One region of the Microbacterium algihabitans genome, then DNA from elsewhere that is predicted to be linked to it. Evidence: predicted binding sites of a transcription regulator. Region 1 holds the regulator's gene; the other holds the start of a gene.
What was found. The regulator LexA, encoded in region 1, represses DNA repair genes until DNA is damaged. The targets are predictions, from matches to a motif close to TCGAACANNTGTTCGA.

Region 1 (14,803 bases):
TGACCTCGAGCGACCACTCCTGCGCGGCGTAGGAGTGCACGAAATAGAAGCGCTCGTTCTCGATGCCCTCGAACAGGCGCGAGCCCTCTCCGGCGGTGACGGTGTTCCAACCCATGTGCGGCAGGACCGGTGCGGCGAGCTCGCCGACGGTGCCGGGCCACTCCCCCAGACCCGGGGTGTCGGTGCCGCGCTCGATCCCGCGCTCGAACATCACCTGCATACCGACGCAGATGCCGAGCACCGGCCGACCTCCCGCGAGGCGTCGGTCGATGATCTCGCCGCCGCGGCTGGCGTTGAGCGCGCCCATGACGGCGCTGAACGCACCGACTCCCGGCACGAGCAGTCCATCGGCGTCGAGAAGGAGCGAACGGTCGGAGGTCAGGCGGGCGTCCGCCCCAGCCTCGACCAGCGCCTTGACCGCCGAGTGGACGTTGCCCGACCCGTAATCGAGGACCGCGACGACGGGCTTCGAGGTCACAACGCTCCCTTGGTGCTGGGGATGCCGTCGACCAGGGGGTCGAGGGCCTTCGCCTGACGGAAGGCGCGGGCGAGCGCCTTGTACTCGGCCTCGGCGATGTGGTGGGGGTCGCGTCCGCCCAGGACGCGCACGTGCACCGTCAGACCGGCGTGGATCGAGATCGCCTCGAACGAGTGCCGCACGAGCGATCCGGTGAAGTGACCGCCGATGAGGTGGTGCTCGAACCCGACGGGCTCCCCGGTGTGCACGAGGTAGGGACGCCCGCTGATGTCGACGACGGCCTGCGCGAGCGCCTCGTCGAGGGGGACGAGGGCGTCGCCGTACCGCGCGATGCCCGACTTGTCGCCGAGCGCCTGACGGATGGCCTGACCGAGCACGATCGAGGTGTCTTCGACGGTGTGGTGGGCGTCGATGTGGGTGTCGCCGGTCGAGCGGACGCGCAGGTCGGTGAGCGAGTGCTTCGCGAACGCCGTGAGCATGTGGTCGAAGAACGGCACGCTCGTGGAGATGTCGCTGGTGCCGCGGCCGTCGAGGTCGAGCTCGAGTTCGACGCGGGACTCGCTCGTCTCGCGGGTGATCGAGGCGGTGCGGGGCGAGGCGGGGCCGGTCATGACCGCGATCCTACCGAGGCCAGTGCGTCGAGGAACGCCGTGGTCTCGTCGGCCGTGCCCGCCGTCACGCGCAGGTGGTGAGCGATCCCGACGTCGCGGATCAGCACTCCCCGGTCGTACAGGGCCTTCCACGTGGCCGCAGGGTCGTCGACCCCGCCGAACAGCACGAAGTTCGTCCACGACTCGTGGGCGGTGTAGCCGAGGGCGGCCACGGTCGCCGAGATCCGGTCGCGCTGGGCGACGATCTCGTCGACCATCGACAGCATCGTGTCGGCGTGCGCGAGGGCGGCGGTCGCCGCCGCCTGCGTGAGCGCACTGAGGTGGTAGGGCAGCCGTACGAGGCGCAGGGCGTCGACGAGCGCGGGATCGGCGGCGAGGTAGCCCACGCGCGCTCCGGCGAAGGCGAAGGCCTTGCTCATCGTGCGCGAGACGACCAGGCGCGGACGACCGGGCAGCAGCGAGACCGCGGAGGGCTCGTCGCGGGGGGCGAACTCCTCGTACGCCTCGTCGACGATGACGATGCCGTCGGTGGCGTCGTAGACGGCCTGAACGACGTCGAGGCGAAGAGGCGTTCCGGTGGGGTTGTTCGGGGCGCACAGGAACACGATGTCGGGGCGGCGCTCGCGCACCTGCGCGGCGGCCGATTCCGCGGTGAGCGAGAAGTCGTGCTCGCGCTCGCCCGCGATCCAGGAGGCGCCGGTGGCCCGCGTCAGGATCGGGTACATCGAGTAGGTCGGGGCGAAGCCCATCGCGGTGCGGCCGGGGCCGCCGAACGCCTGGAGGATGTGCTGCAGGACCTCGTTCGAGCCGTTGGCCGCCCAGATCTGCTCGGGAGACAGCCCGTGACCCAGGTAGCCGGCGAAGGCCTCCCGCAGACCGGTGAACTCTCGGTCGGGGTAGCGGTTGACGTCGCGCAGGGCCCGGGCGACGGCGTCGAGAATGTCGTCGGCGACCTCTTGAGGAACCGGGTGGGTGTTCTCGTTGACGTTCAGCGCGACGGGAAGGGCCGCCTGCGGGGCACCGTACGGGGTCATACCCCGGAGATCGTCGCGGAGAGGCAGGTCGTCAAGGCGCACAGTCACCTCACCCATGGTAGGCGGCGACGACGGCCGTGGATCACGACCACAGCTCGCGGCGAGAGCTCGCGAGTCAGCCGACGGGGGCGTAGGCGGCCGGGATGGCGATTCGCTGTCCTGCCGTGACGTTTCCGCCCGAGAGGGCGTTGAGGCGCGTGATCTCGGCGACGACGTCGCGCGGGTCGGCTGCCGGCGCCAGGTCTTCGGCGATCGACCACAGCGTGTCGCCGCTCATGACGGTCATTTCGGCGAACGAACCGGCGGGGGCGCCGGCCTCGCCGGACGCGAGGGCGGACCCGCCACCGACGACCGCGATGCCGAGCGCGATGGCGAGGGGAAGGGCGACGAGGAAGGCGACGACGCGGCGCCCGCGGGCGGTGATGCGCAGGCGGGTGGTCGGTGCGGTGAGGGCGATGCTGCTCATGATGTGCTCCTTGGTGGAGAGATTCGCACCCCGCCCTCGGCCGGGAGGACGGTGGTGCGAATCTGTATTCCGAATCTATCTTCGATACTTTCGATGTGTCAACACCCCGTGTCTCGGAGACCGATCGAACGCGACACGCGCGAGGCTCCGTGTCATTCGGGTCGTCCACCGGATACGGTTTCGACACGGAGACCTCACCACCAACCTCCGACATTCGAATTTCCGCCGTGATTTCCGCGGCGCGAGGGGAGCACAGATGACCGACGCGACGACCGCCGCCGGCCGCGAGCGGCCGCAGACCCGGCGACGCAAGAGCCTCAGCGACAAGCAGCTCGCGATCCTCGAGGTCATCCAGCGCTCGATCGCCCGGCACGGCTATCCGCCGAGCATGCGCGAGATCGGCGACGCCGTCGGACTCAAGTCGCTGTCGAGCGTCACCCACCAGCTGAACCAGCTCGAACTCAGCGGCTACCTGCGACGCGACCCCGGCAAGACGCGCGCGATGGAGGTGCTGATCGACCTCCCCGGTGCCGCGGCCGAGAACCCCGCCGACACCGCGCCCGCGCTCGGCGACGCTGCCCTCGTGCCCCTCGTCGGCCGGATCGCCGCCGGTGTGCCGATCACCGCCGATCAGCAGGTCGAGGAGATCTTCCCCCTCCCCCGTCAGCTCGTCGGCAAGGGCGAGCTGTTCATGCTGAAGGTCTCGGGCGACTCCATGATCGACGCGGCCATCTGCGACGGCGACTGGGTCGTCGTCCGGTCGCAGGCGAACGCCGAGAACGGCGAGATCGTCGCCGCGATGCTCGACGGAGAGGCCACGGTGAAGACCTTCCGCCGCCGCGACGGCCACATGTGGCTCCTCCCCCGCAACAGCGCGTTCGAGCCGATCCTGGGCGACGATGCCGTCGTCCTCGGTCGCGTGGTCGCGGTTCTCCGCGCCGTCTGAGCAGGGCACCGGGGGTCGGACGCCCGCCCGCACAGCGGCATCCGGCCCTCGACGTCGTCACACGTTGCCCGGCGCGCCGGATCCGGAGATTCGCCCCGCCGTCGTGACGGCATCCGCGGATGTCGGAGGCCCTGCCTAGGGTGGAGGCATGGCTGACACCCTCCCCTACGGTTCCTGGCCCTCCCCGATCACGCCCGAGTCCGTCGCGCAGGCGTCACCGCGCGTCGACGGGGCTCGGCTCGTGGGCGACGAGGTGTGGTGGGGCGAATCCGTGCCGCACGAGGCCGGCCGCGTCGCCGTCAAGCGTCGCCGGGTCGACGGCGCGGTCGAGACGGTGCTCCCCGCGCCCGCCAACGCCCGCTCCGCCGTGCACGAGTACGGCGGAGGCGCCTGGACCGCGTCCGACGACGGCGAGCTCTATTACGTCGAGAAGACCGATCAGCGCGTGTACGCCCTCCGTCCGGGCGACGCCGCCCGGCCCCTCACCCCCGCCGACGAGGCGGTGCGCCACGGCGGCCTGCGGTGGGAGCACGGCGTGCTCCTCGCCGTGCGAGAGACCCACGGCTCGTCCCGCGTTCCGCAGCGCGCGATCGTGCGCATCCCGCTCGACGGGTCGAGCGACGTCCTCGCCGAGGGCAGCGACTTCCTCGCCCAGCCGGCGCTCTCGCCGAGCGGCCGCCACCTCGCGTGGGTGGCGTGGAACCACCCCGACATGCCCTGGGACGCCACCTCGATCGAGGTCAAGAACCTCGCGACCGGAGAGGTGCGGCAGGTCGCGGGCGGCCCGCGCCGCGCACCGCTCCAACCCGTGTGGATCGCCGACGACGAACTGCTCTACGCCGACGATCCCGACGGTCGCTGGAACCTCTTCCGCCGTCCGCTCGAGGGTGACGCGCAAGCCCTGGCCCCCGCCGACGCCGATACGGGCGGCGGGCTCTGGGTCCTCGGTACCCGATGGTTCGGCGCAGCCTCCGACGGTCGCGTCGTCGCGGTGCGCACCGACGGCGCAGACGAGATCGTCGAGATCGCGCCCAGCGGCGTGCGCCCGGTCGACGTCCCGGTCGTGGCGGGGGCGGCGATCGACGACGTCCGCGGTGCCCGCGTGCTCGTGTCGGGTTCCGACGCCGGTGGGCGGTCGGGGCTCTGGCTCGTCGATCTCGACACCGGGGCGGTCGACCTCGTCACCGGCGGCGCCGGGTCGTGGGGCGACGAATGGATGCCGACGGCTCGGGCCCTCGAGACCGAGGGGCCGCACGGCACCGTGCACGCCTTCGCCTACGCGCCCACCCACCCCGACGTCGTCGCGCCCGCCGGAGAGCGACCTCCCTACGTCGTCCTCGTGCACGGCGGACCCACCTCGCACGTCGGGCCGGCCCCCTCGGCCAAGACGGCGTTCTTCACGAGCCGGGGCATCGGCGTGCTCGACGTCAACTACGGCGGCTCCACCGGGTACGGACGCGACTACCGCGACCGTCTCAAGGGCCAGTGGGGCGTCGTCGATGTGGACGACGTGGCAGCGGCGGCATCCGCTCTGGCAGACGCAGGGCTCGCCGATGCCGAGAGGATCGCCATCGCGGGCGGCTCAGCGGGCGGCTGGACGGTGCTGGCGGCCGTGACGCGCACCGACGTCTTCTCTGCCGGTATTTCGCGGTACGGCGTGGGCGACGCCCGCGCCCTGGCCGAAGACACCCACGATTTCGAAGCGCGGTACCTCGACGGGCTCATCGGCCCGCTCCCCGAGGCCGAAGCGGTCTACATCGAGCGGTCCCCTCTCGGGCGTCCCGAGCACTTCCGGGTTCCTCTGCTGATCCTGCAGGGCTCGGAAGACCGCGTCGTCCCGCCATCGCAGGCCGAGGCCATCCGCGACGCGCTGGCGGCGCACCACGTGCCGCACGCGTACGTCCTCTACGAGGGCGAGGGCCACGGCTTCCGTCGTTCCGAGACCGTGATCGACTCGCTCGAGCGCGAGCTCGGCTTCCTCGGCGCGGTGTTCGGGTTCGAAACGCCGGGCATGCCGGCCCTCCAGCTCGACTGACCACGCCGGCATCCCGGCTCTCGAGCTCGACCGATTCAGAGGGAGCGCAGCAGTCGCAGACGGCTCGCCATGCGGAACGCATCGGGTCGCCCCGCGCAGCGCCGCACGAACTCGTCGACCGGCACCACCGCCTGCACGTCGAGGCGCACGTCGGCGTCCACGAGGACGTCGATGAGGGCGACGAAGCGCTGCTGTGCGGCGGGGCCGACCTCGTCCAGCGGCGGAACGCCGATGATCGTCCAGTGCGGGTACCGCCGGCTCCAGTGCCGGTACTCCGACGCGGCGAGGGGCGTCTCGCAGAGCTGATCGAAGGTCGCGACGAGCGCCCCCTCCCCCGCGGACGCGACGGTGAAGACACGGTCGCGGACGACGAGCTGCCGGGACGACCCCGACATCACCGAAGACGCTCCCGTCGACCACGTGCCCGCGCGGAACCCCTGACGCATCGCGGGTGCGAGGGTTCGATAATCGATCGGCCCCTCGAGCGGGATCACGTCGAGATGGGTCGTCAACAGCGCGATCCCGGGCTCGAAGAGGTGGTGCCACACGGGGTCGGGAAGCAACTCGGACGGCGCGTAGTTGGACGTCGCCACCAGCGTTCCACCCCGGTCGACGAGGCGCTCGACCAGGCGCGTGAGGAGGATCGCGTCGCCGGGATCGTGGACGTGCAGCTCGTCGAAAAACACCAGACGGTCGGAGCCGACGACGTCGTCGATCGCGCGAGCCATGGCATCCGGCTCCGGGCGATGCGCGTGAATGCGCCGGTGCAGATCATCGAAGAAGCCCGAGAAGTGCACACGGGCGGCCCGACCGGGCGGAACGGCCGCGTAGACCGCATCGGCGAGCCAGGACTTGCCGCGCCCGGCAGGGCCGTGGAGGTACACACCCTTCGTCGGTCTCCCCTCGAGCGCGCGCGTCGCGGCGAGCGCCATCCGTCGCGCGACCGCCAGCTGCGCCGCATCCACCGCGAATCCCTCGCGCCGGGCGGCCTCCTCGACGGCGGCGAGGATCGGGACGAACGGTGGCACCGTCGAAGACTGGCACGCTGCGCTCCCCCGCCGAGGGGAGAAGCTCCACTGTCGAAACACGTCCCTCGACGACGGAAGGCCCCCACGCCGCAGCGAGAGGGCCTTCCGGATGCCGGTGGTCAGGCCTCGAAGGCCGACAGCTCGGCCGCGAGGCGAGCCCCCACGTGCGCGTGGATGAACGTTCCGCTCTCGCGGTGCTCCTGCGCGACGATGAGCCCGCTCTCGTGCACGGCCGAGACGAGGTCGCCGCGGTCGTACGGAACGACCGCCTGCACCTCGACGGCCGGCAGGGGCAGCGCGTCTTCGATCGCGGCCCGCAGCTCGTCGATGCCCTCACCGGTGCGCGACGACACGAACTTCGCGTTCGGTGCGAGACCGCGCAGCACGAGACGGTCGTCTTCGCTCACCAGGTCGGCCTTGTTGAAGACGACGATCTCCTGGCCGAAGTTCGCGTCGACGTCGCCCATCACGTCGCGGACCGTCATCAGCTGCGCAGCGGGGTCGGGATGCGAGGCGTCGACCACGTGCAGGATGACGTCGGCGTCGCCGACCTCCTCGAGCGTCGAGCGGAACGCCTCCACCAGCTGGTGCGGCAGATTGCGCACGAAGCCGACGGTGTCGGTCAACGTGTACACGCGACCGTCGCTCGTCTCGGAACGTCGCACCGTGGCATCCAGGGTCGCGAACAAGGCGTTCTCGACGAGCACTCCCGCGCTCGTGAGGCGATTGAGCAGGCTCGACTTCCCGGCGTTCGTGTACCCGGCGATGGCCACCGAAGGGATGGTGTGACGCTTGCGCTCGGCGCGCTTCGCCTCGCGGGCGGGGGCGAAGTCGCGAAGCTGCTTGCGCAGCAGCGCCATCTTCGTGCGGATGCGACGACGGTCGAGCTCGATCTTCGTCTCACCGGGACCACGCGATCCCATGCCGGCGCCGCCGGCGCCGACCTGTCCACCGGCCTGACGCGACATCGAGTCACCCCATCCGCGCAGGCGCGGGAGGAGGTATTCGAGTTGCGCGAGTTCGACCTGCGCCTTGCCCTCGCGGCTCTTCGCGTGCTGGCTGAAGATGTCGAGAATGACGGTGGTGCGGTCGATCACCTTGACCTTGACGACGTCTTCGAGAGCACGGCGCTGGCTGGGGGCGAGTTCGGTGTCGGCGATGACGGTGTCGGCCCCGACCGCGGCGACGATGTCGCGCAGCTCCGCGGCCTTGCCCCGACCGACATAGGTCGCGGGATCGGGGTGGGGGCGCCGCTGCAGCACGCCGTCGAGGACGACGGCTCCGGCGGTCTCGGCGAGAGCCGACAGCTCGCGCAGCGAGTTCTCGGCATCCGCCTGCTCGCCCTGCGGGTGCACGCCGACGAGCACGACGTTCTCGAGGCGCAGCTGGCGGTACTCGACCTCGGTGACGTCTTCGAGCTCGGTCGAGAGCCCGGCGACGCGACGCAGGGCGGCGCGTTCCTCACGATCCCACTGGTCGCCGTCGGCGTCGCCGCCGTACGCGGTCGTGGCGTCCTGCAGAGCCTGTGCCGCACCGAAGACCCGGACCCCGCGGTGCGCTTCGGCGCGCGAGAGCACGCGGTCCACCGGGTCAACCGGCGACGCGTCCGTGCTCGGGGGTGTGGTCTGTTCGGTCATGGGTTCCTTTCGTCGCGGGTGTTCCCGCGTGTTCTGGCACTTTATCCGGCCCAGCACCCAGGGGGCCGGTCCGATATCCTGACGTGATGGGGAGCGAGCACTACTTCAGCGCGTCGCCGTCGAGTCCCGAGCAGCTCCGCCGCATCCGCGTGACGCTTGCCGGGCGCGAACTCGAGGTGGTCACGGCGGGCGGCGTCTTCAGTCCCGACCATGTGGATGCCGGTACGTCCGTGCTCCTCGCGAACACCCCTCCCGCTCCCGCCGGCGGGAACTTCCTCGACCTGGGGTGCGGGTGGGGCCCGATCTCGCTGTCGCTGGCGCTCGCGTCACCGCACGCGACCGTGTGGGCGGTCGACGTCAACGAGCGTGCTCTCGATCTCGTGAGGCGCAATGCCGAGTCCCTCGGCATCACCAACATCAACGCGGTACGCCCCGAGGATGTTCCCGACGACGTGTCGTTCCGCACCATCCGGTCGAACCCGCCCATCCGCGTCGGCAAGAACGAACTGCACGGCATGCTCGAGCACTGGATCCCGCGCCTCTCCGAGCGCAGCGACGGGTGGTTCGTCGTGCAGCGCAATCTCGGATCCGACTCTCTGCAGCGGTGGCTCGCCGCGACGTTCCCGACCGGCTACAGCGTGCAACGCGCCGCGACCGCCAAGGGGTTCCGCGTGCTGCGGGTGCGCAAGCACGGCTCGCCGCCGAGCGAGCTCATCGACATCGTCCCCTGACGACCCCTCGGACCGAACCGATTGGCCGGGTGGCCGGCATCCGGGTTCAGGCGAGGGCGACTTCGCCGGTGAAGACGAGGGATGCCGGGCCGGAGAGCAGGACGCGTCCGTTCGCGACGCGCACGCCGAGCGTGCCGCCCGGGGTGTCGACGACCCACGAATCCGGTGCGGCGGATCCCGCCCAGTGGCGGACGGCCAGGGCGGCCGCGGCCACGCCCGTGCCGCAGCTGAGGGTCTCTCCCACACCGCGTTCGAACACGCGCAGGCGGATCGCTCCGACACCGTCGCGCACGAGCGGGTCGGCGGGTACCACGAACTCGACGTTGGCGCCGTGCGAGGGCGAGGGATCGAGCAGCGGCTGGTAGGTCAGGTCGAGGCCCTCGAGCTCCGCGTCCGACGAGAGCGCGACCACGACGTGCGGGTTGCCCACGTCGACACCGACGCCGGGCCGTGCGACCGGGAGTCCCTTCGCGCGCACCAGCGTCTCGCCCGGCTCGATCGCGAATTCACCCAGGTCGACCTCGTAACCGCGGTCGCTGCGCGTGAGGGTCTTGATCCCCGCACGCGTGCCGATACGCAGTCCCCCGTCGAGCGAGGCGAGTCCGGTGTCGCTCAGGTACCGCGCGAAGACACGCGTGCCATTGCCGCACATCTCCGCCTTCGAGCCGTCGGCGTTGCGGTAGTCCATGAACCATTCGGCCCCGGATGCCGCGGCATCCGCCCCCTCGTCGATGGCACGCGAGCGCACCACGCGCAGCAGGCCGTCGGCGCCGATGCCGAAGTGGCGGTCGCACAGCGCGGAGATCTGCGCGTCGGAGAGGTCGAGCTCGCCGTCGGGATCGGCGACCACCACGAAGTCGTTGCCGGTGCCGTGGCCCTTGGTGAACGGGAGAGTCGCCATGCCTCCAGTCTACGGACGGGCGGCGGCTAGGCTTTCCCGGCCCTCCCCTCGTCCCAGGAGCTCTCATGCCGAAGATCCCCGCCCTCGTCGCCCCGTCGTTCGACCGGCCGCCGCTGGACGATCTCGACCGGGGCGACCCGTCGCAGCTGACGCCCCGAGCCTCCCTCGAAGGGCTGTCTTTCCGCGATCTGCGCCTCGACGGACTCGACCTCGAGAGCGCCGACCTCGCGCTGTGCCGCGTCGTCGGCGTTCGCGCCCCCGAGGTCTCACTGCGGTACGCGAACGTGACGGAATCGGCCTGGAGCGGCTGGGACGTCCCCATCCTGCGCGCGGCGCGGGCGAGCTGGCGCGATCTCGAGATCGAGGGCACCCGCTCGGGGTCGGTCGAGGCCTACGAATCGACGTGGAACGGCGTGCACTTCGTCAACTGCCGCCTCGGATTCGTGAACCTGCGCGGCGCCCACCTGCAGGACATCGCGTTCACCGACTGCACGATCGACGAGCTCGACCTCGGGCAGTCGAAGGTCACCCGCTTCGCCGCCCCCGGCACGCGGATCTCGCAGCTCATCGTCGAACAGTCGACCTTGCAGCACGTCGATCTGCGCGGCGCCGATCTCGAGGGTCTCACGGGGCTCTCCGCCCTGCGCGGGGCCACGATCTCGTCACTGCAGCTGCAGCAGCTCGCTCCCCTGCTGGCGGCCGATCGCGGGATCAGCGTCCGCGACTGACGGCAGCGCCCCTCAGGCCGACGACGAGGGGCCACCCGGCCCGTCGACGATGAGCCGCCGGCCCGTCGCCCAGGTGTCGAAGGGCTCGTAGCCGAGCTCGTCGTAGAAGCCGCGGGCGGCGGTGTTGTCGGGACGCACCATCAGCTGCACCTTGGGGCAGCCCATCGCCTCGAGCAGCCGTTCGGCCTCGGTCACGAGGCGACGCCCGATCCCCTGCCCGCGATGCGAGGTCGCCGCAGCGAGGTAGTACAGCCAGCCGCGGTGGCCGTCGTAGCCCGCCATGACGCTGCCGACCACCCGATCACCGTCGACCGCGACGAGGAACAGCTCCGGCTGCACGGTGAGCTTGCGACGGATATCGGCGCGCGGGTCGTTCCACGGGCGCGTAAGGCCCGCCTCCTCCCACAGGGCGACGACGGCGTCTTCGTCGGCGAGCCTGAAAGCGCGGATGTCCACCGTCATGTGCGTTCCTCCGTTCCCGATGCCAGTGTGCCGGCATCCACCGTCCGCGCGTCGACCCACTCGGCCTCGGCGTAGCGCCGGAACCACGACACCTGGCGACGCGCGTAGCGGCGGGTGAGGGCCTGGGTCTCGGCGACGGCCTCGTCGCGGGTGACCTCGCCGCGGATCTGCTTCAGCGCCTGCGCGTACCCGATCGCGCGACCGGCGGTGACGCCGTGCTCGATTCCCGCGGGGATGAGCGCCTCGACCTCGGCGATGACACCCGCGGCCCACATCGCCTCCACGCGATCGTCGAGAAGACCGACCAGCTCCGCCCGATCGATCGCGGTGGCGATGATCCGGGTCTGTGGATGCCAGAACTCCGGCGCCTGGGGAAGAGCCCCTCCATGCGTCCGGCCGCCCTGCGCCAGCACCTCGAGCGCGCGCACGACGCGACGCCCGTTGCGCGGATCGATGCGCTCAGCGGCATCCGGATCCTCTTCCCGCAGGCGCGCGTAGAGCGCACCCGGGCCGCGCTCCTCCAGTTCGCGTTCGAGCGCGGTTCGCAGAGCCTCGTCGCGCGGGGGGAAACGGAAGTCCCACAGCACGCTCGAGACGTACAGCCCCGACCCGCCGACGAGGATCGCGTCGGCGCCCCGGCCGTGGATCTCGCGGATCGCCGTGCGCGCGGCATCCTGATACCAGGCCACCGCGGCCTCGTCGGTCACCTCGAGGGCGTCGAAGAGATGATGACGGATGCCGCGACGCTCTCCCTCGGGGAGCTTGGCCGTTCCGATGTCCATGCCGCGGTACAGCTGCATAGCGTCGGCGTTCACGATCTCGGCCGTGCGCCCGCGAGCGGAGAGGGCTTCTGCGAGGTCGAGCGACAGACCCGTCTTGCCGGTGCCGGTGGCGCCGACGACGGCCCAGAGGGCCGGGCCGGTCACACGCCGACGCGCAGGGTGGGGAGCCCCAGGGAGACCGCACGCGGAGCACCGGCCTCGCCCGCCGGGGCGGGGACGCCGCACGACTCCGCTTGCGAGCGGTCCCACGCATCACCCGCGCGAGTGCGGCGGATGCGCAGCGGAGCGCCGTCGGGTGCGTCGGCGAGCAGGTGGAACGGAGCCGCATGGGTCACGGTGACCGAGACCACATCGCCGGGGCGCGGCACCGCCGACCCCTTCGGCAGCTCGAAGTGCACGAGGCGGTTGTCTTCGGCGCGGCCGGTGAGGCGGTGCGTCTCGGCATCCTTCTTGCCCTCGCCCGCGGACACGAGCACCTCGAGGGTGCGACCGAGCTGCTTCCGGTTCTCTTCCGCCGCGATCCGGTCCTGCAGAGCGGTCAGTCGCTCGTAGCGCTCCTGCACGACGGCCTTGGGCACCTGGTCGGCCATCGTCGCCGCGGGAGTCCCCTCGCGGATCGAGTACTGGAACGTGAAAGCGCTCGAGAAACGCGAGGCCTCGACGACCCGCAGGGTCTCTTGGAAGTCCTCCTCGGTCTCGCCGGGGAAACCGACGATGATGTCGGTCGTGATCGCGGCGTTCGGGATGCGCTCGCGCACCCGATCGAGGATGCCGAGGAACTTCTCGCTGCGGTAGGAGCGGCGCATCGCCTTGAGGATGCGGTCGGAGCCCGACTGCAGGGGCATGTGCAGCTGCGGCATGACGGCCGGGGTCTCGGCCATCGCGGCGATCACATCGTCGGTGAAAGCGGCGGGGTGGGGGCTCGTGAAGCGGATGCGCTCGAGTCCCTCGATCTCGCCCGCGGCGCGCAGCAGCTTGCCGAACGCGAGACGGTCGCCGAACTCGACGCCGTAGGAGTTCACGTTCTGGCCGAGGAGGGTGACCTCGATCGCCCCGTCGTCGACGAGCAGGCGGATCTCGTTCAGGATGTCGCCGGGGCGGCGGTCTTTCTCCTTGCCGCGCAGGCTGGGCACGATGCAGAACGTGCACGTGTTGTTGCATCCCACCGAGATCGAGACCCATCCGCTGTGAATCGAGTCGCGCTTGGTCGGGAGGGTGGAGGGGAAGATCTCGAGCGACTCGAGGATCTCGAGCTCGGCTTCGCCGTTGTGACGCGCGCGCTCGAGCATGCCGGGCAGCGAGCCCATGTTGTGGGTGCCGAACACCACATCGACCCACGGGGCCTTCTGCTGGACGGCGTCCTTGTCCATCTGCGCGAGGCACCCGCCGACGGCGATCTGCATGCCGGCGCGCGAGTCCTTGCGCGACTTCAGATGGCCGAGCGTTCCGTAGAGCTTGCCGGCGGCGTTGTCGCGCACGGCGCACGTGTTGATGACGACGACATCGGCTTCGGCGCCGGCATCGGCCCGGACGTATCCGGCGCTCTCGAGCGAGCCCGACAGTCGCTCGGAATCGTGCACGTTCATCTGGCACCCGAAGGTGCGCACTTCGTAGGTACGGGGCCCAGCCGCACCCTGCGCGGCGGCGGACGGCGCGATCAGAGTCGGGGTCGAAACGGGGGTGGTCATGATGGAGGCAAGTCTAAACGCCGCCTCCACCGGGCCGTTCGAGCCGCGGTCATAGGAATCGCCTAGGTAGCCCTCTCAGTAGTTTTCGGCGGAAACCGGCAGTGCGATGCGCGATCTGCACTTCCTTCTGTCGGGGGTGTCGGTAGTTTGGTGGACACGCAACGCCCGTCCGCCTGCGGGCTATCTCTGGGGGGAGTACGTATGCGGGGGGAACAGACGACGAGGTGGTCGCGCGGTCTCATCGGAGCAGACCGTGACGCTCACATGATCGCGACGCGGCTGCGGTCAGGCGGATCGACGATGGTGGCGGGCCCGCGCGGGAGCGGGCGCAGCTACCTTCTGCGGGCGGTCGCCGCCGAGCTCGAGCGCCACGGCGTGCAGGTGGTCGTGCTGCGACCATCGGCGACGCTCACCGATGTGCCCTTCGGCGTCCTCGATGCGACCGGTCACCCCGAGCTCGACGCACTGCGCACCGGCCGCCCGGCGGAGCCCGTCCGCGACGTGGTCATCCTCGACGACGTGGATGCGCTCGACACGGCCACGGCGGTCGCCCTGGCCCGCGCGGTCGCGTCGAACCGCGTCACCGCCTTGATCGGCCTGCGCACCTCGCGCGCGCGCTCGGTCGACCATCCCGACGACGCCGACGTGGTCCGTCGCGCCATGCTCGACCTGTGGCTCGACGGGTTCGCGCGTCGTGTCGATCTCCACGAGCTGAACGACGACGATGCCCTCGCGCTGATCGACCTCTTCCCCGACGCCCACCTGCTCGACAGCGCCACACGGGCAGGCCTGGTCTGGCGCGCCGACGGCTCACGCACGCTGATGCGTCATCTGGTCCTCGAGGCCACCGACGCTGCGCGCAGCGGCAAAGACCCGCTGACGGCGCTGCGCAACGTGGCCCGGCAGAGCCGCCTCGCCCTGGCCCTCGAGCGCCACGTGGCGGACATGCCCCGCACAGACCTCGAGAGCCTCGCCGGCATCCGCCGCCTGCGCCACCTCGGACTGTCGGTCGCCACGCGCCTGTTCGACGCGGAGAGCGTGGCAGCCCTGCTCGAGGGGGGACAGATGCACGCCGACTCGTCCGCGCACCGCCGCCTGACGGTGAACGACCTGCTGGCCGTCGAAGCGCAGCGGCAACTGGGCAGCGCGCGCGTCGACTCCCTCGTCGAAGCGGCGGGCGCGCGCATGCTCGCCGAGGCGGACGTGTGGTGGAGCCCGGCCATCGCCGTCTCGATCGCCGAGCGGTGGCACCGCCAGGGCAGCGACTCGTCGGCCG
Region 2 (14,803 bases), on a different contig from region 1:
TGGATGATCTCTTCGCGACGGTCGGAGTCGAAGTCGACGTCGATGTCGGGCTCCTCGTCGCGCAGGCTCGACAGGAACCGTTCGAACGGCAGCTTGTAGAAGATCGAGTCGACGGCGGTGATGTCGAGCAGGTAGCAGACGGCGCTGTTGGCCGCCGAGCCGCGGCCCTGGCACAGGATGCCGCGCCGTCGCGCTTCGGCCACGATGCCGTAGACGATGAGGAAGTAGCCCGGGAAGTCCTTCATCTCGATGACCTCGAGCTCGCGCTCGATGCGCCGTCGATCGTCGTCGGACAGGTTCGGGTACTTGCGGGGCACGGCCTCCCACACCAGATGACGCAGCCACGACATGGGCGTGTGCCCCTCGGGCACCTTCTGCTTCGGCAGTGCGGGCTTGGCCCGACGCAGCGGGAAGGCGATCTCGTCGGCGAGCGTCACCGTCCGCGCCACCGCCCCCGGATACCGGGCGAAGCGCGCCGCCATCTCGACCCCCGAGCGCAGATGCGCGCCCGCGTGCGAGGGAAGCCACCCGTCGAGTTCATCGAGGCCCCGATTCGCCCGTACCGCGGCCACCGCTGCGGCGAGCAGCTGCTTCTGCGGGGCCGCGTAGTGCACATTGTTCGTCGCGAGCGTCGGGAGCCCTCTCTCTGCGGCGAGCGCGGCCAGCACGTCGTTGCGACGCGAATCGAGCGGGTCGCCCTGGTCCATGAGCTCGACGTAGACCGACCCGGGGCCGAACAACCGCACCAGGGTGTCGAGCTCGCGGGCGGCACCGGTGGGGCCCTCGGATGCCAGCGCCAGGCGCACCGCGCCCTTGCGGCATCCGGTGAGCACCGCCCACTGCGAATCCTCCGGCCCGCCGGCGCGCGCGGCGAGGTCTTCGAGGTCGTAGACGGGACGCCCCTTCTCGGCACCGGTGAGTTGCGCGTGGGTGATCGCGGCGGCCAGGCGGTGATACCCCTCTTCTCGACGGGCGAGCACGAGCAGGTGGGATCCTTCGGGGTCGGCCTCGCCGTTCTGCGGGCCGGTGAGCCCGAGGGAGAGTTCCGCCCCGAACACCGTCTTGACCGCTCGGGCCTCGGCCGCCTCGGCGAAGCGGACGATCCCGTAGAAGCCGTCGTGATCAGTGAGGGCGAGCGCGTGCAGGCCGAGGCGCTCGGCCTCTTCGACGAGTTCTTCGGGCGAGGAGGCGCCGTCGAGGAACGAGTACGACGAGTGCGCGTGCAACTCGGCGTACGGAACGGCGTCGGCGGGGCGCTCGATCGACGGCGGCACGTAGGCGCCGCGCTTGTGCGACCAGGCCGGGCTGTCTCCGCCGTCGCCGTTGGTCGGCGTGCCGGTCGGGCGTCGGGCGTCGCTGAGCATGCGCTCGAGCTCCGACCACTTCACCGGGGGGTTGTTCCAGCCCATCAGCGCACCCCTGCCCCGCGCGTGCACCCGGGCGCGACAGGCGTGACGGCCGGGACGGATCGACCCTCAGTCATAACGCCCCTCCGCTCGCCACTCGCCCTCTTCGACGACCAGCAGCCACGCGCCGCCATCGGCGTCGACCACCTGGAAGCGGTGGGCGCGCCGCGCGCGCAGGGGGTCCCACCCGCGTTCGCTGATGGGCCACGGACCTGCCCACTCGCTGATGCGGCGGCGTTGCCCGGCGGTCTCGAGCACCGCCGGCGGAGCGCTGAGCACGTCGCGCTCGCCCACCGTGACGGAGGCGCCGGCGATGTCGGTGACGCCGACCGGTCGGGGTTCGGGGTAGACGACGGCCGGCAGGGGGTCGGGGAGGCTGCCGGGCCACGGCCGGGCGCGGTCTTTCGCGGTGATCGCCCTGTCGCCCCACGGCACGAGCACCTGACGCTCGGCGAGCCAGCGCCCGCCGCCGATGACGGGGGTCACCACCCCGCGGTGGCCGAGCATGGCCTGTACACGCGAGAGGGCGTGGTGCACGCGCTCGTCGGGGCCGGCGCCGAACAGCCCCTTGGCGTGATGGGCGGCGGCGTCGACGGCTTCGGGCTCGATGTGCACCCCGGCCACCCCGCTGCCGAAGATGCCCTGGGCGTCTTCGGCCAACTGCCAGCGCACGCGATCGACGACACCGGCGGCGTCGAACGACCCGGGGTGCAGCCATACGCGTTCGCTGCGCTCGCCTCGCTCGCCCGTGAGCACGACCCGCAGTTCGGTGCAGACCAGATCGTGCGCTCCCAACTGCGCGATGAACTCTTCGGCCGCGACGCGCATGCCGAACGCGATCTGGTCGGCGAGCTCGAGCGGGGGTTCGAACGCCACCTCGCGGTGCAGCTCGGGCGGGGGCGTGCGCGGCTGCACCGGTTGGGAGTCGAGCCCCGCGGCCAGGGCGTGCAACCGCACGCCGCGTTCACCGAAGCGCTCACGCACCCGCTCGACGGGCAGGGCCGCGAGAGCGCCCAGCGTGTGCACGCCCAGACGCGAGAGGAGGCTGCCGAATTCGTCGTCGTCGAGCGTGGCGATCGACAGGGGCGCGAGGAACACCCCCGCATCTCCGGGCGCGACGATGCGCACCGGGTCGTCCGCGGCGGCGGACCGGGCCGCGTGCTCGGCCGTGAACACGCCGTCGGCCACGCTCGCCCGCACCCCGGAGAACCCCTCGTCGTCGAGCAGGCGGATGAACATGCGCGCCGCCTCGGCCTCGCCGCCATAGTACCGCGCCGGCCCTCGGGACCGCAGCGCGCACAGACCGGGCCGCACGATCTGCACGCCGGGCGCCCGCTCTTCGATCCGCGCGACGACGGGGGCGAACGCCCGCGCATCGCGGACGGGATCGGCCGCCACCACCTGCAACGTCGGGCACAGCGCCTGGGCGTCGCGACGCTTCTGCCCGCGGCGCACGCCCTGTGCGCGGGCGGCCCACGAGCAGGCGACGACGAGGTTGTTGGCGAACACCGCCACCGCGGCATCCGGTTTCGGCGGGGTGGTGGCCTCGTGCGCGAACGCCGTGATGGGCCAGTCGGGGAACCACAGCACCAGGCTGCGCGTGGGCGCCTGCATCAGCCGACCGCCCGCGCACGGAAGGCGTCGCGTTCGCGCGAGACGAGCCGCTCGGCGGGGGCGCCCAGCAGTTCGATCGATCCGTCGGCGGCGGGGAGCAGCATGCGGGCCCGCCGCGCGTTCGGCGAACGGCGGCTGCTCACCGACACCGTCAGCTCACGACCCGCCAGGTATCCGTGGCCCTGCCCGAGACCCGACCACCGGGGGTCGGCGACGTCGATGACCGCCTCGGCCTGGGGCCACTCCCCCTGCACGAGCAGCACCGACCCGCGATCGCGCAGACGCGCGGCCAGGCGCGTGGTCTCAGCGCCCCCGCGTGCGGCGGAGGAGCCGGCCGGGGGCCGGACGGCGACGACCGGCAGCACCTCGGTGATCGTCGCCGTCACCGCGAGCCAGCGCGGCCCGGGGTCGGGGATGAACACGAGCCGATCGAGGTCGAGCCCGTACTTCTCCGCCGCCTCGGCGCCGAGCTCGGGCATGCCGATGACCCCGCACCAGGCGCCGTCCTGCGAGGGGCGCGCCATGAGCGCCAAGAGCAGCGACGCCGAGCGGGCGAGGGAGTACGCCGACCCCGACCGGAGCCCTCCGCCGGGCAGCAGCGAGGTGAACGCGGGATGGGTCGGCAGTACCGGGGCGTCCATGCGCCGCCCCTGCATGCGCTCGAGGCGATCGCGCAGCGCATGGATGTCGGGTACGGCCTGTACCTGGTCTCGCATGATCGCCCTCACTCCCACAGGTTAGAACATCTGTTCTATCGCCTCAATCCCTGTGGCTCGAAGATACGATCGACCTCCGACATCGGCCCCGAGCGGGGGTCGCACCCGCCCGGCACCCCGCGTGCCCTCAGTACGCGATCCGCCCGGTGCGGTCGTGGAACTCCCCGCTCGGACCGTCGCGATCGATCAGGGCCAGGGCGACGGTGGCATCCGTCCCTTCGGTGATCGTCTGGTGACCGCCGAATCCGTTGAACGCCGTCGCCGTATAGCCCGGGTCGGAGGCGTTCACCCGCATCTCGGGCAGGTTCTTGGCGTACTGCACCGTCAGGGCGATCACGGCGGCCTTCGACGCCGCGTAGGGAATCGACGGGACGCCGAACTCGTCGTGCCCCGGCGTCGTCAGCCACCGGGTGAACCCGACTCCGGACGCCACGTTGACGATGACCGGGTTCGCCGAGCGGCGCAGCAACGGCAGGGCCGCCTGGGTCAGGCGCACCACGGCCATCACGTTCGTGTCGAACACCTCGGTCATCGCCGCGACGTCGAGGTCGTCGACGCCGTGGGAGGTGCCGAGCACGCCCGCGTTGTTCACGAGCACGTCGAGGGCGGGAAGGGTGGCGAACGCGGCATCCACGCTCGCCTGGTCGGTCACGTCGAGCTGCACGGCGTGAGCGCCGAGCGCCCGGACGTCGTCGCCCGTGGCGAGGTCGCGCATGCCGGCGTAGACCGTGTGGCCGGCGTCGATGAGGCGCCGGGCGGTCTCCAGGCCCAGGCTGCGGTTTGCTCCGGTGATGAGTGTCGTCGTCATGACCTCATCCTGCGCCCACCGTCGCGGCCGCCCCAGGTACGGGACGACGGGGGGTCCACCGGTACCAGGATCCCCGGCGCGCACGGGACCATGATGGAGGGATGAGCGAGTTCGCCAGCGTGCTGCGGTCGTGGCGCGAGCGCGTCCGGCCCGAGGAGGTCGGCCTCCCCGCCGGACCCGGGCGCCGCACGCAGGGCCTGCGCCGCGAGGAGCTCGCGGCCCTCGCCGGGGTGAGCGTGGACTACGTCGTGCGGCTCGAGCAGGGGCGGGCGACCCATCCGTCGGGGCAGATGCTCGGCGCCCTCGCGACGGCGCTGCGGCTCACAGCAGCCGAACGCGACCACCTGTTCCGGGTCGCCGGCAGCGCCCCTCCCCCGCGCGGCCTCGTGCCCCGGCACATCACCCCGGGCGTCCAGCGGCTGGTCGACCGCCTCACCGACGTGCCCCTCGCGGTCTTCACCGCCGCGCACGACCTCCTGCTGTGGAACGCCCTCTGGGCCGCGTTCGACGGCGATCCCCTCCGGCGCACCGGGCTCGAGCGCAACGTCGTCTGGCGTCACTTCACCCAGGGCCACGAGGGGATCGCGTGGGATGCCGTGCACGACGAGGAGTTCGCCCGCGACCTCGTGGCCGATCTGCGCTCGGCGCTCGGTCGATATCCCGCCGACCGATCGCTCGTCGACCTCGTCGCGCGCCTGCGCCGCGACTCCCCGGAGTTCGAGCGCCGGTGGGATTCCGCCCACATCGCCGAGCACCGCAGCAGCCGCAAACGCGTGCGCACGGCGGTCGGCGAGATCGAGGTCGACTGCGACGTGCTCAGCGTGCCGGGCAGCGACCTGCGCGTCGTGGTCTACACGGTGGCCCCGGGCACTCCGGATGCCGACCGCCTCGATCTCCTGCGCGTGACCGGTCTGCAAGACCTCGCTCCCCTGCACGCCTGAGCGTTCGGGGAGGGGATGATCCCGGATGCCGTGGTCAGGCCGCCAACGCCAGGTACGGCTCCCACCGCGGGTCGCTCTTGTCGACGCCGCGAACGGTCCACGAAGAGCCGTGCGGGGGCGCCGGAACGAGCCGGAGCTCCCACCGCATCTCTTGCGGGGTGCGGTCGCCCTTGATGTTGTTGCAGGCCAGGCAGCACGCCACGAGGTTCTCCCACGTGTCCTTGCCGCCGCGCGAGCGGGGCATGACGTGGTCGATGGTCGATGCCGCCTTGCCGCAGTATCCGCACCGGTGCGCGTCGCGCCGCAGCACGCCGCGGCGTGTGACGGGGACGCGACGGGCTCCCGGAACCCGCACGTAGCGGGTGAGGATGATCACGGCCGGGCGGTCGTACTCGCCGGCGGCCGCCCAGACGGGGTCCTCCTCGATGCGTTCGACGACGGTGGCCTTCTCGTTCATCACGAGCACGAGGGCTCGCTTGAACGACACGACCGCGAGGGGCTCGTAGCCCGCGTTCAGCACCAGTGTGCGCATTCCGTTTCCTCTCGAATGGCCGAGACGGCTTCTCGGATGTTCGACTCGTGACGAGGAGGGCACTCAGGGGTATGAAAAAAGGCGCTGTCTAGGCAGACAGCGCCTTCGAAGTCGCGGCGAGGCCGCGGCATCCGAACACACGATGCCGAAGAACGAGCAGCCCGAGCGCATCCATGGTGCGGATGCGCGGGCTGGTGTTCATCGGTCTTCCCTTCGGTTCTTCCGACGTCGCTGACAGGCTAACCCACCACGACACGCCCGGGGTCGGCCACTCGGGGAAACAGAAGACGGCGTGTCGGAGAACATCGTCTCCGACACGCCGTCTCGCGTGATGGAGGGGCTCAGCCCGCGTTCTGCTGCAACCAGGCGTAGGGGTCGACGACCGAGCCGTTGATGTGCACCTCGAAGTGCAGGTGGTTGGCGGTCGAGCTGCCGGTCGAGCCGACGAGGCCGATGACCTGGCCTGCGGCGACCGTCTGACCCGCCTGCACCTGACGGGTGCCGTAGGTCATGTGCCCGTAGGTGGTCGAGACCTTCTGGCCGTTGATGACGTGCTCGATGACGATCGCGACGCCGTAGCCGCCGTAGCTCTCCTGCGAGACCTTGACGACGCCGGCGGCGGCGGCGAAGATCGGCTGCCCCTGCGGCGCGAGCAGATCGACGCCCTGGTGGTAGCCGGAGTCCCACAGGCCACGGCCCAGCTTGTAGCTGGTGAGGGGCCAGCGCACCTCGCCGGAGCCCGGTGCGGTCATGTTGAGGTCGACCGACACGGAGCTCGACGAGCTGCTGCTCGACGCCTTCGACGCGTTGGCGGCCAGCTGACGGGCGCGCTCGGCGGCGGCGGCCGCGGCGGCCTCTTGATCCTTCTTCTTCTGGATCTCTTCGGCGGTGGTTGCCGAGTAGCTGCTGCGGTCGAGCGTCGCGGCGGTGGAGTCGGACGCGACGACCAGCGACTGGTTGTCGGGAGCCGACATCTGCTGGAGCGTCACGGTCTCGGCGGCCGGCATGGTCGCGGCGTACGCGGGGATCGCGACCGTCGCGACGAGGCCGGCGACCATCGACAGGATCACGGCACTGCGCACGGGCTTGCCGAACCGGCGCTGCGACGACGCGCTGCGCGCGGGTGCGGTGCGGGCGGCGGGTGCGGCCGCGGTGATCGAGGTGACCACGGGACGCTTCGCTGACGGCACGACGGCAGCGGCACGGGTGCTCTTGCGTGTGGGTCCGGTCGCGGGGACCTCGGGTAGGTCCGCAGCGGGATCGGTGTTTTCAGCCAAAGTTCCTCCGGCGCCTCTGCGCGATCACCCGGGGGCGGTCACGCTGGCTCGTCAGCACTCGAATATGGGGCACGATGTGCGGGCTTCACCCTCTGCAGACGACGAGCCGATGAGGCAAAACCGCGAGGGGTCCGACGGCGGGCTTCTCGCCTGTGGACCTTCGAAGGCTACCCGAAGATAACGAACATGTCACGCTTCCGAAGGCGTGCACGGCGGATGCTCGGGTAAGGGCGCCCCCGATCACGCCTCGGCGACGAGGAAGATGTGCGAGGCCACCTCGACGGGCAGCTCGAGGCCTTCGTCGACGCCGTCCATCTGCACGAGCACGTAGCCCTCGTTGAAGCGGTAGTCGCCGTGGGCTCCGGGCAGCACGCCCGCGGCCTTCAACTGCTGCAGCAGCTCGGGGTCGACCTGCGCGGGTTCGGCGAGCCGGCGGACCGTGCCCGAGATGGGTCCGCCCGCGTCGGTGAGTTTGCGGACCAGGCCGACCACGCCGTCGTCGAAGGTGACGCTGCTGGCGTCACCGAGCTGGTCGAGTCCGGGGATGGGGTTGCCGTACGGCGACTCGGTGGGGTGCCCGAGCAGCTCGACGAGGCGACGCTCGACCTGCTCGCTCATGACGTGCTCCCAGCGGCAGGCCTCGTCGTGCACGTAGGCCCAGTCGAGGCCGATCACGTCGCTGAGCAGACGCTCGGCGAGACGGTGCTTGCGCATGACGTCGACGGCCTTCTGGCGGCCGGCGTCGGTGAGCTCGAGCCGGCGGTCCTCCGACACGACGACCAGACCGTCGCGCTCCATGCGCCCGACCGTCTGCGAGACCGTCGGCCCGGAGTGCCCCAGGCGCTCGGAGATGCGCGCCCGCAGGGGCACGATCTTCTCCTCCTCGAGCTCGAGGATCGTGCGCAGGTACATCTCGGTGGTGTCGATCAGATCGGTCATTCAGGTGTCCTCGATGTCGCGCGGCAAGTCCTCCCAGCCTACCGACCCCCTCCGACATGAGCGCGGGCGGGCCCGGAGGCTCGCCCTAGAATCAGTGCCATGCCGCACGTGGAACTCCCCACCGATCTCCTGCCCGCCGACGGCCGCTTCGGGTGCGGCCCCTCGAAGGTGCGCGGTGCGCAGCTCGAGGCGCTCGTCACCCGCGGGGCGTCGATCCTCGGAACCTCGCACCGTCAGGCGCCCGTGAAGAACCTCGTCGCCAGCACGCGCGCGCGTCTTGCACAGCTGTTCCGCCTGCCCGAGGGCTACGAGATCATCCTCGGCAACGGCGGGTCGACGGCGTTCTGGGACGCCGCGGCGTTCGGCCTGATCGAGAACCGCAGCCAGAACCTCGTGTTCGGCGAGTTCGGCGGCAAGTTCGCTTCGGCCGCCGCGGCGCCGTGGCTGCAGGCGCCCGACGTGCGCCGCGCCGAGCCGGGCACCCGCACGGTCGCCGAGGCCGTCGAGGGCGTCGACGTCTACGCCTGGCCCCACAACGAGACCTCGACGGGCGTCTCGGCCCCCGTCCAGCGCGTGAACGCGGATGCCGGTGCGCTCACCGTCATCGATGCGACCAGCGCCGCGGGCGGCATCGACTTCGACGTCACCCAGGCCGACGTCTACTACTTCGCCCCGCAGAAGAACCTCGGCTCCGACGGAGGCATCTGGTACGCCGCCGTCTCGCCCGCGGCGATCGAGCGCATCGAGAAGATCGCGGCATCCGACCGCTACATCCCCGAGTTCCTCAGCCTGAAGAACGCGGTCGACAACTCCCGCCTGCAGCAGACGCTCAACACCCCCGCCCTGGCGACCCTGCTGCTGCTCGACGAGCAGCTCGGCTGGATCCTCGACAACGGCGGCCTTGAGTGGGCGGCCGCGCGCACGGCGGAGTCGTCCTCCGCGTTGTACGAGTGGGCGGATGCCAGTGCGGTGGCGACCCCCTTCGTCGCCGACGCCGCCGACCGCTCGCCCGTCGTCGTCACGATCGACTTCGACGACAGCATCGATGCGAGCGCGATCGCGAAGAGCCTGCGCGCGAACGGCATCGTCGACACCGAGCCGTACCGCAAGCTGGGCCGCAACCAGCTGCGCGTGGCGACGTTCGTCTCGATCGAGCCCGACGACGTGCGCCGCCTGATCGGGGCCATCGACTACACGATCGAGAATCTGCCCGGCGCCTGACGCCACGAACGACGAACGACGAAGGCCGTCCCGCATCGCGCGGGACGGCCTTCGTCGTTCAGAGGTCAGTAGCTGCGGTCGCCCTCGTCGCGGTCGTCGTCGTCCGCGTCGTCGACATCGAGGGTGTCATCGTCATCGTCATCGTCGTCATCGCCCTCGTCGTCCGCCTCAGCGGCCGGAGCGTCGAGCTCGTCGATGTCGACGCCGTCGAGGTCGCCGGCGTGGAAGCGCGCCTTCGGCTCCTCGTCGTCCTCGTCGTCGTCTTCTTCGTCCTCGTCGGGATCGTCGCCGTCGTGATCGTCGTCGTCACCGTGGTCGTCGTCGGTCGCGGCGGCCGCGACCTGCGCCGCCTGGTACTCGGCGAGTCGCGTGGCCCACGGCACCCAGTCGGGAGCGAGCAGCGCTCCGTCGCCGGGCAGCAGTTCGACTTCGAGCGCGGTCGGCTCGGAATCCTCGACGACCGCCACGCTGACGGTCCAGAACCATCCGGGGTACCCCGAGAGGCGCGTGTGGAAGCGCAGCGAGACGACACCGTCGTCTTCGAGCGCGTAGTCGGCGGCGGGGCCGATGGTGTCGGCGGGGGTGATCTCGCGCAACGCGGACAGCGCGAGATCGTGGGCGCCGGTCAGGCGCTCGTCCGCGGCCGACTCAGGCTTCGAAGTCATCGGCGACCTTGCGCAGGACCGCGGCGATCTTCTGGGCGTGCGGGCCGTTGGGGTAGCGACCGCGACGCAGATCGCCGCCGATGCCGTCGAGCAGCTTCACGAGGTCTTCGACGATGATCGCCATGTCGTCGGCGGGCTTGCGCGAGCGCTTCGACAGGCTGACGGGGGCGTCGAGCACGCGCACCGAGAGCGCCTGCAGACCGCGCTTGCCGTCGGCCACGCCGAACTCGAGGCGGGTCCCGGCCTTCGGGCCCGGGGTTCCGGCGGGCAGAGCCGTGGCGTGCAGGAACACGTCCTGGCCGTCATCGGTGCTGATGAAGCCGAAGCCCTTCTCGTCGTCGTAGAACCTGACCTTGCCGGTGGGCATGGACACCTCGCTGGATGAGTGCGCGGATCGCGCGGCGGAACACGGGAGCCGATCGGATCCCGGTCTTCCAGCCTACGGCACCGCCGCCAGGCAGTAGGCTGAGCCCGATGAGCACCCGCACCTCCGGTGGCAGCACGCCGGGCGACGACATCCCCGTCCGCCGCATCGACCGCATCCTGACTTTCATGTCACTCGGCCTGGTCGTCGTGTCCATCGTGTGCTTCTTCATCGTGATCCTCGCGCAGCCGCTCGGAGTCAGCGACTTCACCCAGGGCGCATGGCCCCTGATCGTCGTCCTCCCGCTGTTCGCCCTTCCCGTCGGCTTCGCGCTCATCATCGCTCTGCTCATCATGAATTTCGTCCGAAAGGGCCGGGCCAACAGGGCCCGATGACGTGGCCGAGACCTCCGCACAACGCGCACTGGCGGTCTCGTTGAGCGCGCTCACCGACACCGAGCTCGGCCGTCTCTTCGACGAGCGGCAGATCTCGCCCTCGAGCACCTGGCGCGACATGTTCGACGCTGCGGAAGCCCTACTCGAGCCGGCCTCGGTCGCCCGCGGCCTTCCCGCCCTCTCCCGCGACGAGGCCGAGGCGCTCGTGGCCGCCGTCGACGGCGAGGCCGCGACCGGCCGCGTGCGTGCCGACCTCGCATCCCGGGCCCTCGTCGACGACGCGGGCACCCCCTTCCCCACGGTCGCCGATGCCGTGCGCGAGGCCCGTCCCGACGGTCTCGCCGGGCCGCGCACCGCCGCGCGCGAACCGGGCGCGGCCGAGTCCGCGGCATCCGTCGCCGCTGCCTCCGAGGCCGCCTTCACCAACGCCGCCTCGGTCGCCGACGTGCTCCTGCAGACCCTCGGGTCCCCGCTCGGGCGCATCGGATCGGGTTCGCTGGGCGCGACCGAACGCCGCCGCCTGGTTGATGCGGGAGCCGTGGAGACCCCCGCCGACGCCGATCTGCTGGTCGGACTCGCCGCCTCGGTCGGGCTGCTCGGAGCGAACGACCGTGCCTGGCTCGTCTCGCCCGCCGGTCGCGAGTGGCTCAAGCTGCCGACGCTCGAGCGGTGGCAGCAGACCGCCGTCGCTCTGCGCGACGCCCTCCCCCGTGCCTACCGCTCCGAGAACGGCGGGTGGATCCCCCTGCACCTCTGGGCCGGCGCGACCCCCTTCGACCCCGAGGCACCCGAGCGCGCGGCGCTGTGGACCGAACGCCTGACCCGGTGGGGACTCACGGATGCCGCGGGCCGCATCACCCCGTGGGCTCAGCCCCTCGCCGAGGGCGGCGACGTCGACACCTCCGCGCTGCGCGAACTGCTCCCGCCCGAGGTCGACCGCGTGTACCTGCAGAACGACCTCACCGCCATCGCCCCGGGCCCCCTCGCTCCCCACCTCGACGTGCGCCTGCGGTCGATGGCCACGCGCGAGTCGCGCGCCCAGGCCTCGAGCTACCGCTTCAGCGCCGCGACGATCGGTGCCGCGATCACCGCGGGCGAGACCGCTGACTCGTTGCGCGAGTTCCTCTCGGGCATCTCGTTGACGGGCCTCCCCCAGCCGCTCGCGTACGTCATCGAGCGCACCGCGGCGGAGCACGGCCGCGTGCGCGTGATGAGCGAGGCGGCCTCGTCGCTCACGCGGGTCGTCACCGACGACGAGACGCTGCTGCGCTCGATGGAGATCGACCAGTCGCTCCGCTCGATCGCACTCACCCGCACCGACGACGCCCTCGAGTCGCACGTGTCGGCCGACGTGGTGTTCTGGGCCCTGACCGACGCGCACTACCCCGCCGTCGCAGTCGACGAGCAGGGCCGACCGCGGGCCCTCGAGCGCGCGAAGCTCGCCACCGAGCAGACTCCCGGCGCGGATGCCGATGAGACCTACGCTCCGCTGATCGCCCGTCTGCGCGCCGGGGCCGAGGACTCGGATGCCGCGTGGCTCGAACGCGAGCTGGATCAGGCCGTGCGCGCTCGCGCGGTGATCGACGTGACCGTGCGCCTGCCCGACGGCACCGCGCGCGTGTTCCGCCTCGAGGCGACGGGCCTGGGCGGCGGACGCCTCCGCGGACGCGACCGCGGCGCCGACGTCGAACGCACCCTGCCGCTGTCGCACATCGACGGCGTCGCTCCCGTCGCGTGACGCCGCGCGGCGTGCGCGGTCGGCCCGGTGTCGCCCGACCCCGGTAGGATCGAACGTTATGGCTGACGGTCCCCTCATCGTGCAAAGCGACCGCACCGTGCTCCTCGAGGTGGCTCACCCTCAGGCGGAAACGGCGCGGCACGAGCTGGCGGTGTTCGCCGAACTCGAACGCGCGCCCGAGCACATCCACACCTACCGCATCACGCGCCTGGGGCTGTGGAACGCCCGCGCCGCCGGCCACGACGCCGACGCGATGCTCGCGACCCTCGACACCTGGTCGCGCTTCCCGGTGCCCGCCTCGGTCAGCACCGACATCCGCGAGACCGTCAACAGGTACGGCCGCCTCGTGATCGAACGCAACGACGAGGGTGCGCTCGTGCTCCGGTCGACGGATGCCGCGGTGCTCAGCGAGGTCTCGCGCAACAAGCGCATCGCTCCTCTGCTGATCGGGCACCCCAGCCCCGACACCTTCCTCGTCGACGCCTGGGCGCGCGGTCACATCAAGCAGGAACTGCTCAAGATCGGCTGGCCCGCCGAAGACCTCGCGGGCTACACCCCTGGCACGCCCCACCCGATCGATCTCGCCGAAGACGGCTGGAGCCTGCGCCCCTACCAACGCCAGGCGGTCGAGTCGTTCTCCGAGGGCGGGTCCGGCGTCGTCGTGCTCCCCTGCGGCGCGGGCAAGACGCTCGTGGGCGCCGGGGCCATGGCCGACACGCGCACGACCACGCTGATCCTGGTGACCAACACCGTCAGCGCGCGCCAGTGGCGCGACGAGTTGCTGCGGCGCACCAGTCTGACGCCCGAGGAGATCGGCGAGTACTCCGGCCAGGTCAAGGAGATCAAGCCGGTCACCATCGCGACCTACCAGATCCTCACCGCCAAGCGCGGCGGAAAGTACGCCCACCTCGCGCTGCTCGATGCGCTCGACTGGGGCCTCGTCCTGTACGACGAGGTGCACCTGCTGCCCGCACCGGTGTTCAAGCTCACCGCCGACCTGCAGGCGCGCCGACGGCTCGGCCTCACCGCGACGCTCGTGCGCGAAGACGGTCGCGAAGGCGACGTGTTCAGCCTCATCGGCCCCAAGCGGTTCGACGCGCCGTGGAAGGAGATCGAGGCCCAGGGCTTCATCTCCCCCGCCGCCTGCTACGAGGTGCGCATCGACCTCCCCGCCGACGAACGGCTCGAATACGCCGCCGCCGCCGACGAGGACCGCTATCGCCTCGCCGCCACGGCACCCGCGAAGATCGAGGTCGCGCGTCGGCTCGTGCAGCGGCATCCGGGTGAGCGTGTGCTCGTGATCGGTCAGTACCTCGATCAGATCGACGAGCTGGCGCAGGCCCTCGGTGCTCCGCAGATCACCGGCGCGACCCCGATCCCCGAGCGCGAGGAGCTGTTCCAGGGCTTCCGCGACGGCAGCATCCCGCTGCTGGTGGTCTCGAAGGTCGCGAACTTCTCGGTCGACCTGCCCGAGGCCTCCGTCGCCATCCAGGTGTCGGGGTCGTTCGGCTCGCGTCAAGAAGAGGCGCAGCGCCTCGGTCGACTGCTGCGCCCCAAGCAGTCGAACCACACCGCGAGCTTCTACACGCTCATCGCCCGCGACACGGTCGACCAGGATTTCGCGCAGAACCGCCAGCGCTTCCTCGCCGAGCAGGGATACGCGTACACGATCCTCGACGCCGACGGAATCGACGCCGCAGCCGCCTGAGACATACCAGGGTGCGGCTTTCCGAGCCATATCCAGCACTTTGCTGGGTGGGATCACGATAATGAGGGCATGACAGCTCCTCGCATCCTCGTCGTCGACGACGAACCGAACATCCGCGACCTGCTCATCACGAGCCTGCGCTTCGCCGGTTTCCAGGTGCGAGCCGTGGCCAACGGCGCGCAGACGATCTCGGCCGTGCTCGAAGAAGAACCCGACCTCATCGTGCTCGACGTGATGCTGCCCGACATGAACGGCTTCAGCGTCACCAAGCGGCTCCGGGGCGCCGGCTACACCGCGCCGATCCTCTTCCTCACCGCCAAGGACGAAACGGAAGACAAGATCATGGGCCTGAACGCGGGAGGCGACGACTACGTCACCAAGCCGTTCAGCCTCGACGAGATCGTCGCCCGCATCCAGGCGATCCTGCGCCGCACGATGCAGGCCGACGAGGAGTCGATCATCCGCACGGGTGAGCTGAC

Region 2: imuA' (DnaE2-dependent mutagenesis accessory factor ImuA') is a predicted target of LexA. The motif match lies at 3,759-3,774, and genes of this name have one in related genera.

The regions. Positions count from the first base shown of each region.
Region 1 is NZ_JAWDIU010000001.1:14,760-29,562, forward strand. Features, by position in the region: gene hisH (imidazole glycerol phosphate synthase subunit HisH) at 1-478, opposite strand, end outside; gene hisB (imidazoleglycerol-phosphate dehydratase HisB) at 475-1,089, opposite strand; gene RWH43_RS00095 (histidinol-phosphate transaminase) at 1,086-2,180, opposite strand; gene RWH43_RS00100 (LysM peptidoglycan-binding domain-containing protein) at 2,239-2,589, opposite strand; gene lexA (transcriptional repressor LexA) at 2,846-3,535, shown strand; gene RWH43_RS00110 (S9 family peptidase) at 3,684-5,570, shown strand; gene zapE (cell division protein ZapE) at 5,606-6,598, opposite strand; gene hflX (GTPase HflX) at 6,718-8,235, opposite strand; gene RWH43_RS00125 (class I SAM-dependent methyltransferase) at 8,322-8,966, shown strand; gene dapF (diaminopimelate epimerase) at 9,013-9,867, opposite strand; gene RWH43_RS00135 (pentapeptide repeat-containing protein) at 9,933-10,595, shown strand; gene RWH43_RS00140 (GNAT family acetyltransferase) at 10,608-11,057, opposite strand; gene miaA (tRNA (adenosine(37)-N6)-dimethylallyltransferase MiaA) at 11,054-11,983, opposite strand; gene miaB (tRNA (N6-isopentenyl adenosine(37)-C2)-methylthiotransferase MiaB) at 11,980-13,527, opposite strand; gene RWH43_RS00155 (ATP-binding protein) at 13,792-14,803, shown strand, end outside.
Region 2 is NZ_JAWDIU010000006.1:192,767-207,569, forward strand. Features, by position in the region: gene RWH43_RS15460 (error-prone DNA polymerase) at 1-1,409, opposite strand, end outside; gene RWH43_RS15465 (DNA polymerase Y family protein) at 1,476-3,020, opposite strand; gene imuA' (DnaE2-dependent mutagenesis accessory factor ImuA') at 3,020-3,748, opposite strand; gene RWH43_RS15475 (SDR family NAD(P)-dependent oxidoreductase) at 3,864-4,544, opposite strand; gene RWH43_RS15480 (helix-turn-helix domain-containing protein) at 4,646-5,485, shown strand; gene RWH43_RS15485 (HNH endonuclease) at 5,520-6,017, opposite strand; gene RWH43_RS15490 (M23 family metallopeptidase) at 6,359-7,186, opposite strand; gene RWH43_RS15495 (iron-dependent transcriptional repressor DtxR) at 7,535-8,233, opposite strand; gene serC (phosphoserine transaminase) at 8,333-9,454, shown strand; gene RWH43_RS15505 (DUF3027 domain-containing protein) at 9,520-10,119, opposite strand; gene RWH43_RS15510 (cold-shock protein) at 10,103-10,486, opposite strand; gene RWH43_RS15515 (multidrug ABC transporter ATPase) at 10,594-10,878, shown strand; gene RWH43_RS15520 (helicase-associated domain-containing protein) at 10,880-12,616, shown strand; gene RWH43_RS15525 (DNA repair helicase XPB) at 12,675-14,324, shown strand; gene RWH43_RS15530 (response regulator transcription factor) at 14,394-14,803, shown strand, end outside.